Trichocoleus sp. FACHB-46: one gene and its partner. The protein of the gene in region 1 binds, or shares a complex with, the protein of each later gene. Links are inferred from orthologs where the notes say so. Each region holds a gene or a part of one and is shown in the gene's direction. Other genes may lie near its edges.

The links.
Region 2: the proteins of H6F72_RS05760 (region 1) and H6F72_RS03485 are in contact, whole or in part, in a solved structure (PDB 1NEK), measured with the Escherichia coli proteins. The link is inferred for Trichocoleus sp. FACHB-46 from one-to-one orthologs.

The regions. Positions count from the first base shown.
Region 1 is NZ_JACJOD010000008.1:225,926-233,510, forward strand. The notes cover bases 2,442-5,369. They hold H6F72_RS05760 (succinate dehydrogenase/fumarate reductase iron-sulfur subunit), read left to right. Parts: upstream 2,442-3,350; coding sequence 3,351-4,388; downstream 4,389-5,369. Other genes in these bases: H6F72_RS05755 (AbrB family transcriptional regulator), read right to left, coding at 2,442-2,706; H6F72_RS05765 (chlorophyll a/b-binding protein), read left to right, coding at 4,414-4,617; H6F72_RS05770 (chloride channel protein), read right to left, coding at 4,656-5,369. In the rest of the region: precorrin-6y C5,15-methyltransferase (decarboxylating) subunit CbiE, read left to right, coding at 1-1,058; H6F72_RS05750 (CPBP family intramembrane glutamic endopeptidase), read right to left, coding at 1,055-1,957; more of H6F72_RS05755, read right to left, coding at 2,284-2,441; more of H6F72_RS05770, read right to left, coding at 5,370-5,957; H6F72_RS31025 (Ycf66 family protein), read right to left, coding at 6,149-6,946; psbX (photosystem II reaction center X protein), read right to left, coding at 7,295-7,414. UniProt on the Escherichia coli protein: Two distinct, membrane-bound, FAD-containing enzymes are responsible for the catalysis of fumarate and succinate interconversion; the fumarate reductase is used in anaerobic growth, and the succinate dehydrogenase is used in aerobic growth.
Region 2 is NZ_JACJOD010000006.1:716,544-721,752, forward strand. The notes cover bases 1-2,881. They hold H6F72_RS03485 (succinate dehydrogenase/fumarate reductase flavoprotein subunit), read left to right. Parts: upstream 1-517; coding sequence 518-2,245; downstream 2,246-2,881. Other genes in these bases: H6F72_RS03480 (hypothetical protein), read left to right, coding at 16-327; H6F72_RS03490 (pentapeptide repeat-containing protein), read left to right, coding at 2,386-2,881. In the rest of the region: more of H6F72_RS03490, read left to right, coding at 2,882-3,027; H6F72_RS03495 (ATP-binding protein), read right to left, coding at 3,074-3,496; H6F72_RS03500 (STAS domain-containing protein), read right to left, coding at 3,822-4,142; H6F72_RS03505 (glycosyltransferase), read right to left, coding at 4,224-5,209. UniProt on the Escherichia coli protein: Two distinct, membrane-bound, FAD-containing enzymes are responsible for the catalysis of fumarate and succinate interconversion; the fumarate reductase is used in anaerobic growth, and the succinate dehydrogenase is used in aerobic growth.

The DNA.
Region 1 (7,585 bases):
GAATTGTGGTCTTGGCTTCAGGTGATCCCCTCTTTTTTGGCTTGGGACGGTTGCTGCTAGCCGAACTGCCAACCGAACAATTAACGTTTTATCCGCATCTCAGCTCTGTCCAACTTGCCTTTAATCGCGTCAAAATTCCCTGGCAAGATGCTCGCATTATTAGCGCCCACGGACGTTCCTTAGAGGAGCTAACTCAAGCCATTCAACAAGGTGTAGCCAAAATTGCTGTCTTAACAGACAACACTCATTCACCCGCCGCGATCGCCCAGCTGCTGCAAAGCCTCGACCTGCCCCAGCGCTATCAAGTTTGGGTGTGTGAGAACTTAGGTAGCCCTGAAGAACGAGTGCAAGCCTGGTCTCCAGAAGCGTTGCGATTGGAAGCCTTTGCTCCCCTGAATGTCGTGATTCTACTGCGCTCCGGAAGCCATACAGAACCTTTAGACCTCAAAACTTTACCCCTGCTCGGCCTGCCAGATTCAGCATTTATCAGCTTTAGCGATCGCCCCAACCTCATGACCAAGCGTGAGGTGCGGACTTTAGTGCTCGCCGAACTGGCACTCCAACCCGGACAGGTAATTTGGGATATTGGGGCAGGCACAGGCTCTGTCTCCATTGAGATCGCCCGTCTCATCCCAGATGCCCAAATTTACGCCATCGAAAAAACTGCGATCGGAGTTAGCCTAGTGCAACAAAACCGCGATCGCTTTCAAGTAGCAAACATCGTCGGTGTTCATGGCACTGCGCCCGAAGCATTGCATTCACTTCCGGCTCCCGATCGCATCTTTATCGGTGGCAGTGGCGGCAACCTGAGCCAGATTCTGGATGTCTGTGCAGCCCATTTAGCGCCTCAAGGTGTCTTGGTTCTAGCCTTAGCCACCCTGGAGCACTTGACTCAAGCCCTGGCTTGGCTAGAGCAGCAAAACGCCCCAGCTCAACCGCCAGCTTGGCAGCATCACCTACTACAAGTTCAACTCTCGCGGTCAGTCCCCGTCGGTCCTCTCACCCGCTTCGCCCCTCTCAACCCAGTCACCTTAATCACTGTCAGTCGCATTGCTTAGTAGCGGTTGGCAATGAAGCCCCCAGCACCCAACCACCAAAGCCCCACCCCAGTTCCAACCAGAAACAATAGACCCATCACTCCTGCCAGTGGCTGCTGGCCTAACCCAGTCATCCAAGTTGGCCCCTTACCCGTATAAGCGATTGCCTGAGCCGCATCTAAGCTGGCAATGCCCCAAATCCACCCAGCATGTAAGCCACAAGCGAGTCCCAAACTACCACCATCCACTTGGCGGGCCAGCACCAGCACCATGCCCATGAGCCAAAGTCCGGGTAATTGGGGAATATTCTCAGGCCCTTCCCAAACCAAGTGCAATACCGCAAAAATTCCACTAGCGATCGCGCCTGCCAGCCAAAGCGAGTAGTCTTGCTGCAATTGATTCAGAAGAAACCCGCGAAAAATTAGTTCTTCAGTCACACTCACCCAAAGCCCTAATACCAGCGTTGGTAGCCAGATGCGCCAACTCCAGCTGCTAGTTTTGCCAGCTTCAGAAACAGAATTTTGTCGTGAAATTTGAGAGGATAGCGGCCACTGAATCCAACCTAAAGCTACTTGGAACCCGAACAAAACTGCTAAGCCTAAAATACCTAAAATCAGCCCTAATCCTGAAGAGCCGAAGAAAGCAGCCGTTCTAGTTAAGCCATAACCTGAGAAAGGCACCCCTTGAATTCGAGCAAACCCCCAGAGAATTAGAGGGGCAATTAAATAAAGGGGAGCAAGTAAAGGTAATTTTTGTGAGGGAGTAATGGGTTGAGGAGGTTGCCACTTGAGCGCGATCGCTAGCGGAATTCCCAAGGGCAACCAAACCACGACCCAAACGATAAAAAAAACAACTGCCTTAATGATTGCTGATGCTTCTATAAAAGACGAAATCATCAGGTGAGTTGCTTGATCTAACATAACTAGAGGGCACGACGAAGAGAAACAATAGAACTTGGGAGTTCAGCGTTAGTGAGGAGCAAGGGCATGACAGGTAAATGTCTCAATCCATCGTTAAAAAGATGTATTTTTTAAGCTCATGAAGCTAACAGATTGGCAGAAATCTTAAATTTAATGACTTGTGCACTACCAATCCTGACGTTTCTCGATCCGCAACCCCAAGCCTGAGTGGCTTCATGTCATTGATTAATTGACACCTCAGACAGGGTTAAGCAGAAATTTACCTGTTAACTCCCGCGATCGCTCTATTAATTGTCTTCATGCCTGAAGCAAACTAGAAGAAGTATTTATTCCTCGTCTAGCTCATCATCATCGACTGCCCTACCACCATTGCGATCGGCATCTACCTGAATCAGATGAATGTGTTTGTAACCAAGTTTGATTTCAAACTCATCACCTGGCTTTAATCCCATTGCCTGGGTGTAAGTTGCACCAATGACAATTTGGCCATTTTTGTGCACACTAACGCGATAGGTCGGTTCTCTACCACGGCCATCCTTCGAACCTTCAGGGCTTAAAGGAATACCCCTAGCAGCCAGAAGTGCATCATAGAAATCAGTCAAATTAACCCGAGTCTGGTCATTTTTTGTGACCGTGTAGTAACCGCAGCGCTTTGCCGTTTCCCGCCGAGGTAAGTGAGAAAGTTCTTTTACTTTTTGCAGTAGCGCTTTGCCCGTCAATGGGGCTGTTGGCGTTTCAGTTTCAGTCATCACTTTGCAAAATATCCTTTGCTCTCTAGGAGGGTAAATAAGAAATGCCAGTGTGTGGCTTTATAAAAAATATATCCTCTAATCTATATGTTTTGACAAGACTTTTACTAATTAGTTTTATCACTAATATTTGGAGGTTCGCTTTACAGATTTTTGTGTCAATGCTTAACCTTTGCTCAGCCAAAATTTCCGATGACGAGTATTTTAGAAGATTTTATAATTGGATGCACGATTTCAATGAGCTGTCAACCTGAGAAGTGTTTATACAAGTTATGATCCCGACTCCTGCTTCTCCTCTGGAAAACTCACTAGTCGCTCTAATTAGCAGGAAAGGACAGTTCGTCACAAACTTCTAAACTATGTTTTCTCAGGAAAATTTCATCTTTGCAATGTCGAATGCACATCGCCTAGAGCAGAAATTGCAAAGGTAAGGGTGCTCTACGGATCGTGATGCCGGTAAAGCACTGTTGGGGTCGCCTAGGTTAGAGAAGTTCAGGATTAAACTAGAGTTAGGGCAGGAAAGCTACTCATCAACAAAGTAGTGAACTGCAAGTGACGAAGCAGGCGGAAATCTTCTTGCCCAAACTCTAAATTTCAGTGATTTCTTACTTTACCCTGCAAATTTCAAGGCTTCGGTTTTAAGCATGCAAGTTCTCTTTAAAGTAGACCGACAGAGCCAAAATGCTCCAGCTTGGGTGCAGACTTACACTCTTGATGTTGATCCTGGCATGACAATTCTTGATTGCTTAAATCGCATCAAATGGGAGCAAGACGGTAGTTTAGCTTTTCGGAAAAACTGTCGCAATACAATTTGTGGCAGTTGCTCAATGCGAATTAATGGCCGTTCCGCATTGGCTTGTAAAGAAAATGTGGGTCATGAATTAGCTCGACTGCAACAAATTGCCAGTACAGCAGCATTAAACTCCCAGCCTGCTGAGAGTTTGCCAGAAATTACGATCGCGCCGATGGGCAACATGCCTGTGGTGAAAGATTTAGTGGTCGATATGCAGAGCTTTTGGAGCAATTTGAAAGCTGTCGATCCCTACGTCAGTACTGCGGCTCGGCAAGTCCCAGAACGGGAGTTTTTGCAGACCCCGGCTGAGCGATCGCGCCTCAACCAAACGGGCAACTGCATTCTCTGTGGCGCTTGTTATTCCGAATGCAATGCCCGCACCGTCAATCCTGATTTTGTCGGCCCCCACGCCTTAGCCAAGGCTTACCGCACCCTGGCAGACTCTCGCGACGTCAAGACCGCTGAGCGCCTTGAACAATACAATCAGGGGACAGAGGGCGTGTGGGGCTGTACTCGCTGCTTTTTCTGCAACTCGGTTTGCCCGATGGACGTGGCTCCAATGGACCAGATTGGGAACATCAAGCGAGAGATTCTAGCCAACCCTTCTGTAGAAGATAGCCGCCCAATTCGGCACCGTCGCACCTTGGTTGATTTGGTGAAGCAAGGAGGCTGGGTAGATGAGCGCCAATTTGGTCTGCGGGTCGTAACCAACTCCTTCCGGGATCTCCGAGGTTTAGTCACGATGGGGAAACTGGGTTTGCGGATGGTGCAGCGAGGCAAGTTCCCCTTTACGTTCCACGCTTCTGCTGGGGCTCCCCAAGTGCGATCGCTGATTGAGTCAGTGCAAAATTTAGCGGTAGAGTCAAAGCAGGTTAATTCCCAGCCTTAATCTGCTGATTCATCACATTCTTGCTATGAACGAAACAACTTCTACTCCCCCCCAGCCTACGGCCCCCCAAGCCACCCTAGGCGCTGACAACCGCTTTGAGCCTGCCTTCGGCTGGACCTTCTATGCGGAGCAAATCAACGGGCGATTTGCCATGATCGGCTTTGTCGCCTTGCTAATTCTGGAATTCTTTACGCATCAAGATTTTTGGACTTGGTTGGGCTTGCGATGAGCGGGGCTCGCTTACCTCTGGCTGCTTTGAGGAATAGCTTAGGGATGGGCTAACTCCTCACGATTGGTTTTGAGTTGTGAGGCAATCAAAGGAACCTTAGGAGCTAAGAAAAAGCCGATCAGACTAGCAAATAACACCGGGGTCAAGGTGCTAACTCCGGTTAATTTTGCCAACAAGATCGTAGTACTGACCGGGGTGCGAGTGACAGCTGCATTCATGCCTGCCATCGTACAAATCATGGCTAAAACTGGATTGACACCTGGAACTAACAGGGCGATCGCTTTGCCAATACAGGTGCCCGTAAAGAAAATAGGGATAATGAAGCCGCCCCGCCAGCCTCCTGTGACTGTAATGCTAATAGCGGCCATTTTGGCGCAGGCTAAGGCTAAAAGGGCTGTTGCGGTGAATTCAGTGGTGATGACGACACTGAGTTCGTGGTGGCCAAAGAAGCGGGTGAGGGGAAACAAAGTGGCGATCGCACCCAGTCCCAAACCTGCAATAGTCGTGCGGACGTAGATCGGTCCTCCGAAGCGGGCAAAGAACTGGTCACACAGCCGAAAAATGGTGATTAGCAGCCATCCTGCTGCTGCGCCAATAGCGCCATACAAAATGGCTAAAGCAAAATCGTCAATTTGGTCCAGGTTGTACTGGGGAAACTCCCAAGTTGGGGCCAAGCCTAAATGGGTAATCCCGGCAAACACAATGTAGCTAGCGCAACTAGCCACGATCGCTGGTAAAACCGCTTCGTAATACTCCGCCACGTGTTGATGATGCAAGATTTCTAGGGCAAACATGGCACCACCCAGAGGCGCACCGAATAAAGCAGTAAAGCCAGAGGCCATGCCAACTAAGCTCATGGTGCGGAGGTTTTCGCCTTGTAGCTGCCAGCGATCGCCCAGCCACGTCCCGACTGACCCAGTTACTTGCACTAGCGGAGCTTCTGGACCCGCACTCCCCCCGCTGGCAATGCTTAAGAGAGAAGACAAGATCATGGCAGGATTACGGCGCATATCCAGGCGTCCGCCTTGAAAGTGAATATTGTCCACAATCACAGCAATTTCACCTGGATTCCCTAGCCAGTAAATCACCAAACCAATTAGCAAACCCGCCAGAGGCATGATGAACAGAAGCACGGGACCTGTGAAGACCTCTAGGGCATGGGTCAGGAGTTCTAAAACATTCCAGTAGAGTGCCGCAAAGAGGCCCCCAGCCGCACCCACTGTCATCCATAGCAGTACCCAGCGAGACATGGTCAGGGGGTTGCGCTCACTCAGTTGAGCCAGCCAAGGTACTGCCCAATATGGCTTGGTTGCCCCTGTCGATCGCCGCTGAAATGGCACCGCTACTTCCTCCTGAAGAAACGCTTAAAAATGTTCAGTAGTAACCAAAATAGCGTGAAGCGGGAGCAGTATGGTGACGGCTCCCGCTTCAGGGCTGGTTGATTAGATTTAATTTAGGGATGGAGGAACTTGGCTACTTAAGTTGGGTTACTCAGGTTGGCTGAGCCACAACCAGCCACTCAAGTTGCAGCTTAATCGAAGTTAGAGGAGTTATCTCCCTCATCATCTGGGAAGTTAATGGGTTGGTAATCTACATAATCGCTCGGCTCCGCGTCTACGTTCGAGCGTCTTGAAGCACCCGAATTTTGCGGAGGACGAGGTCTACGAGTTTTTGGACCCCCATTGGTATCTCGATTGGCAGGACGAGAGGAGCCGTTACTGTTGGGGCGCGTTGGCCTTCTAGCAGGGCGATCATCCAAATCTACTGAAGCGTCTGAAATGTCGCTGTCTTCAACGGGTCGGCTTTCTGGACGAGGGCGAGGTCTTCGGGAACGCTCTCCGGGACCCAGTCTCTCATCTCGGCTAGGACGAATGGGTTGACGACGAGGCAGATCCTCTTCGTACTCATCTTCACGGGTCGCATAGCTGTCTCTAGAGCCGCGAATGCGCCGCCGATTGGCCCACTCTTCGTCGAATTGCGTTACGTCATCCAACTCAGCTTGATACACCCGACTCACGGGTCGCTCATCATCCACAATCGGAGTACTGCGTTTCGCTTGCTCAGTCGCAACACCCCGTAACCGAATGCTCTCTACAGCAAAGAAAATGGTTGTCCCGGCTAATAAAAACTGACCAAATTGTAGAATTGGGTCTTGTCGCCAGCCCTGGAAAAAGAGAATACCACCGCAAAGGAGCCCCACGGCGGCAAAGAAAATATCATGATCGCGGGCTAGACCTGGACGTACTGAGCGCAGAAAATAAAGCGCTGCTCCAGCGATAGCAAGAGCAATGCCCACCATGCTGCTCCAGCTAAGTCCGACGTTTACCATTGCCTTTCTCCTAAGTCAGTCCTATGTTAGCGAGTCTTGCTAAAAACCTCCGCCCTATGCTAGGTAAGCTGATTTTGGCTTGCCAGCGATCGCTGAGGGCTAACACTCGTAGGGTAGCGAACTTGTCTTGATTCTAGATTGGGTGCGATGTCGCACTAGGTTGCACTAATTATCTCTAAGGTAATCCATAGCTGAGCATAAAAAAACCTCAGTCTGTTAGCGTCAGACAACTTAAAGTTGCCTCTAACAGGGCTGAGGTTGAAATAGGCTGGCTTGAACTGCTGAAGCAGTCTGAGGGAAGTTTCAAAAAATGCTTGAAATCTTAGCTTTACAAATGAGTTCAGCCAATTAAGAGCGCTGAATTTTATCTTTCTGGCTGATGACGATCAGCCCTACGGTCGCGGGAATGACTACGATGGCAGCACCCCAAACCAGGCTCCATAAGAAATTAGCGAGTGAAGGAGTCATAGAGAGTCCTCGTCCTTGATTACAACCATGAGTTAGTTTTCATAATTGTAATGGTTTGTCATACCTTAGAGAAGTCACGCGCCGCTTTTGGCACTTTGCTCTGAGCAGTTTAAGAATGTACTTAGAAGCAATTGGATCAGCTAGAAGCACTCTGGTAGAGGCGATCGCTGC
Region 2 (5,209 bases), on another replicon or contig:
ACCTAGAGAGACACCATGAATAACATACAGAAATATCGTTTTATCTGTACTCTGACCTTTGGGGATATTTATGGTCAAATTATTGTTTGGTTGATTGTAATTTTCTTAAGTTTGGCCGCAGCTCTGGCTTTGATGGGAGCAAGTCGTCCCGTTTATGCCTTAGCAACGGTAGGTTTAATCCTGGTGTTGTCGTTGCCATTTTTGCTATTTGCTTTCGTCACTACGCTGTTTAATCACATTGAAGTCACGGCTACAGATGCAGCAACCAAACCAGAAACAGCTCCCAACAACATCCCAGCGCAGAGACCCGCTCAGGCTGCTAGCTAAGCCGCCCTTCTTAGAAACTCTTTAGAAAGTTTGTGTCAGCATCACGCTTCTCAGTAGAGAGGTGTGATGCTTTGTTGTGTCTACCTAGCAGCTCTCAATCAAAGATTTCTAAAGAAGTTCTCACCTGCTGGCTAGGAAACTTTGAGTTGCGTCACCATAGTAGAACAAGCGTTTTCCAGCTGGTTCGAGCATGATTGATCATGATGTGATTATTGTTGGGGGCGGTTTGGCTGGCTGTCGAGCTGCCCTCGAAATTATCCGCACTGACCCTAACCTCAGTGTGGCTCTGGTGGCTAAGACCCATCCCATTCGTTCCCACTCGGTAGCGGCTCAAGGTGGCATTGCCGCAACCCTCAAAAATGTGGATAGCAGTGATACTTGGGAAGCTCACGCCTTCGACACAGTCAAGGGTTCCGACTATCTGGCCGATCAGGATGCGGTAGAAATTCTGACTAAAGAAGCGCCAGGAGTCGTGATTGATTTAGAGCATATGGGAGTGTTGTTCTCCCGTTTACCCGATGGTCGGATTGCTCAGCGAGCCTTTGGGGGGCATTCTCACAATCGCACTTGCTATGCTGCCGACAAAACGGGTCATGCGATTTTGCATGAACTGGTGACTAATTTGATGCGCTACGGCGTGTACCTTTACGAAGAGTGGTATGTGACTCGCCTGATTTTGGAGGAGGGGCAGGCCAAAGGTGTGGTGATGTACCGCATTGAAGATGGGCACCTGGAGGTGCTGCGGGCCAAAGCGGTGATGTTCGCCACCGGGGGCTATGGCCGCGTCTACAATACCACCTCCAACGATTTTGCCTCTACCGGAGATGGCTTGGCGATGACGGCGATCGCGGGTCTGCCGTTAGAAGATATGGAGTTTGTCCAATTTCACCCCACTGGGTTGTATCCGGTGGGCGTGTTGATCTCAGAAGCAGTCCGGGGCGAAGGCGCTTACCTGATCAACAGTGAAGGGGAGCGGTTTATGGCTACCTATGCGCCGAGCCGCATGGAACTGGCTCCACGGGATATTACCTCACGGGCGATCGCCCGTGAAATCCAAGCAGGGCGAGGCGTTCATCGCGATGGCAGTGCGGGGGGGCCGTTTGTCTATCTCGACCTACGTCATATGGGTCAAGAAAAGATTATGAGCCGCATTCCTTTTTGCTGGGAAGAAGCGCATCGCCTGATTGGCATTGACGCAGTTCATGAACCCATGCCTGTGCGGCCTACGATTCACTACTCGATGGGTGGTATTCCCGTCAACACAGAAGGTCAGGTCCGCAGTAGTACTGAGGGCTTGGTGGAAAGTTTCTTTGCCGCCGGGGAAACCGCTTGTGTCTCAGTGCATGGCGCTAACCGCTTAGGCAGTAACTCGCTGCTAGAGTGTGTGGTTTTTGGGCGCAAAACTGGAGCAACGATCGCTCAGTATGTGCAAAACCGGAAGCTGCCGGATGTGGAGGAGTCGCGTTACCTCACGGATACCCAAAATCAAATCCAGTCTTTGCTTGATCAACCCGGCGAGTACCGCATTAACCAAATTCGAGAAGCCTTTCAAGACTGCATGACCGACTACTGTGGGGTATTTCGCACCGAGGCTCGGATGCGCGAAGGTCTAGAAAAAGTGCGATCGCTGCAACAACAGTACGGCCAAATTTATTTAGATGACAAAGGCAAACTCTGGAATACCGAAATTCTAGAAGCCCTAGAACTCCGCAGCGTCATGACCGTGGGAGAAATGATCATCACATCAGCCCTGTGGCGGCAAGAAAGCCGAGGCGCCCATTCGCGAGAAGATTACCCCGAACGAGATGATGCTAACTTCTTGAAGCACACGTTGTCTTACTACTCACCGGCAGGCGTTGATGTGCGCGATCGCCCTGTGACCATCACAATGTTCCAACCGCAAGAGCGTAAATATTGAGTTTTTGAAACGAGTTTTCTTAAAAACTTCCTACGTAAGGCGCTACTGTAGCTAGCGAGTTCAATAATACAATTGTTGAACTTCACTCACAGTTGTGAGTTAACTGTGCGATCGCCAGAGAATGATTAGGTTAGTCTGATATGCAAAACGAAGAATATTTATCCTTATTGCGGCAAGGTGTTTCGCAGTGGAATCAGTGGCGAAGAGAAAACCCTGAGATTCAGGTAGATTTAAGCAAGTTAGACCTAAGAGAAATTAGTTTGGTTCAAGCTAATCTCAGCTTTGCTAATCTCCAAGGCGCAATTCTAGAAGGAGTCAATTTAAGTGGAGCTATTTTACTCAATAGTGACCTGCGACAAGCGGATTGCAAACAAGCTAATCTCAACGGTAGCAATCTAGTAAGCGCCAATGCTCAGGGCGCTATTTTTACCCAGGCAAAATTTATGGGGGGAACCCTAGTAGACGCAGATTTCACAGGAGCTAGCCTGGAAGAAACCGATTTTAGCGGCGCTGATCTCTCTGGTGCAATTCTGAAGTCTGCTAACTTAAACAAAGCGATTCTTTGTGAAGCTAAATTGCTCAGAACGAATTTAGTGAAGGCTTGTTTAACTAAGACAGATTTTAGCTTGACCGACTTAAGAGAAGCTGATCTTAGAGGTGCTGCTGTCAGTCAAGCTGACTTTAGTGATGCCAATTGTCACGGAGCCGATCTGAGTGAAATTGATTTGAATTCCGCTAACTTTAGTAGAGCTATTTTGCCAGATCCAACCTGTCATCTCTAAGCTCAAACCTTAATACCCGCGATCGCTCGTCTTGATTGCTTCAATCTTAGGATGCTTGGTAGTACTTAATCATTGATAAGCAATTACGCTGCTCATCAGTACGAACATAGCTAATTTGATCAGCAATCCGAGCGATTAGCTGTAGCCCTCTACCACTAGAGGCAGTAGGATCAAAGGTTTGCTCTCGACTTTTGAGATTTTGAATTAAATCAAAAGGTGGACCAAAATCCCAGACATAAATTTCTAGTTGTTGAGGTGTAATAGTTACATCAATCTCGACAATTGTGTCAGGTGGTAAGTTGCTATGAGCATGCTTGACCGCATTGGTAAATCCTTCAGCTAAGGCTGTCTGACACTGAATCCAGGTTTTTCTAGGAATCGTTGGCTGATGTAACTGCTCGAACCAAAGCAGTACTTGATTGAGTTCTGCAAGATTTGTCGTTACCTGAAGGCGATTTTGTGAAGTCACCTGGAACCTAATCTAAATAACTATTACTATAGTGAGCTAAGAAATTAAATTTCCCTTGAAAGTCTCAAGAAAAATTTAACTCATGCAGTCCCACCGTTTCTTAGCTTTGTCTTACTCAAAGGATGATAAAGCAAAATTCTCAGAGTGGAAACTCAGGTTCATTATATTTTTGATGTACCAGAGTTGTTGTCAGATTGAAGGTAACTAAAGCTTACCCCACCCCTGATTCCTAAAAGTTGCTTCAGAGAAAACAGGGATGGAATAAAAAGATGCTACTGCATGAAGCTGCGCTGATGAAAATATCAGCTTCTTCTCCAAATCTAAGCTAGCTGGCGACCTTTTGCTCGAATGCTTCTCGGTTGGGAAAAATCTCGAACAAACTGTCCATACTGGTTAACTGAAGAATCATTTCAATCTGATCAATGATGGAGCAAAGTGCGAGCCTACCGCCTGCTTCTCGCACGGTTTTGAGGATCATGACTAAAGCCCCTAACCCAGAACTGTCCATAAAGGTAGCTTTTTCACAGTCAATTAAAATTGTTTTTGCACCGGAGGCGATCGCATCACTCACATCTCGCCGGAGCTGATTGCCACTAATGCTATCAATTGATCCAGAAGCTTGAATTACTGTAACTTGAGAGTCCATGATCATCTATCCATTCACGAATCTAGGTTTAAGTGATATTGCTCTCGCTGCTCGAAAGTAGTTAAAGCAATGCTTTAGGGCTTATTCAGGCTGCCAAACGGCTGCACGAATAATGACGAGTAACAGCGCTAGGTTATAAACTGACCACGCTGCGTTAATTAGGTGAACCGCGGGGTCCTCTAATGTGCCCGTTACTAAGCGGTACAGACTCCAAACTATACCAAGTATGGTCAGTACAAAAACAGTTAATTGCGGAATAACGAGCCCTAAATAAATGCCTGCTTGCCGCTGTTTAGGAGTAACTTGAAATCTAATCGGACGGTTGGTGAAGACACTAACCACCGCTTGAATAAACAATGGAAAGAGAGCGATCGCGTACTGTTCAGACCGCCAAATTTCTCTAGCGGGCACGCCCCAACCCGCCACCATAAAGGTGAGGCGATTCAAAATAAATGCTGGGAAGAAGTGTATGGCAAAATCAGGGCCAAAGGATGTCACCGGAATAATGCCTGTGAAAAAGTAGATAATTGGGCAGGCAATAAATATTACAGTCGCAAAACCTGATAGATAGCTATACATAGTTTGGAAATACTGCAATCGCTGCCAGAATGTCAGCCCTGGCTTCGTGAAAGGATTTTCCCGCACCATGACTTGCATGGTTCCTTGAGCCCAACGCAATCGTTGTTTTAACGTGGAACTTAGGTCATCAGGTGCTAATCCTTCTGCCAAAACTTCGTTATGGTAGATCGACTTCCACCCATTGGCATGCAAGCGCATTGCCGTATTCATGTCTTCGGTGATGCTGTTGCTAGACATACCACCGACCAAGTCGAAATCGCTTAACTGGCGCTCATTTTTGCTGTACTCGTTGAAGAAATGCCGCAGGCCTACATTTACCAGCGCTTCGCGTCGGAGGATGGCATTAGTGCCTGTGTAGAAGGCAGAGTTGAGGCCATCTTTACCTTGCTGGATGGGGCCATAAAATAGATTGGCTCGATGTCCGAAGGGGTCACCTGGTGGGATGTTGTAGAAATCCTGAGGCGTTTGAACGAAGGCAATGCGGTTAC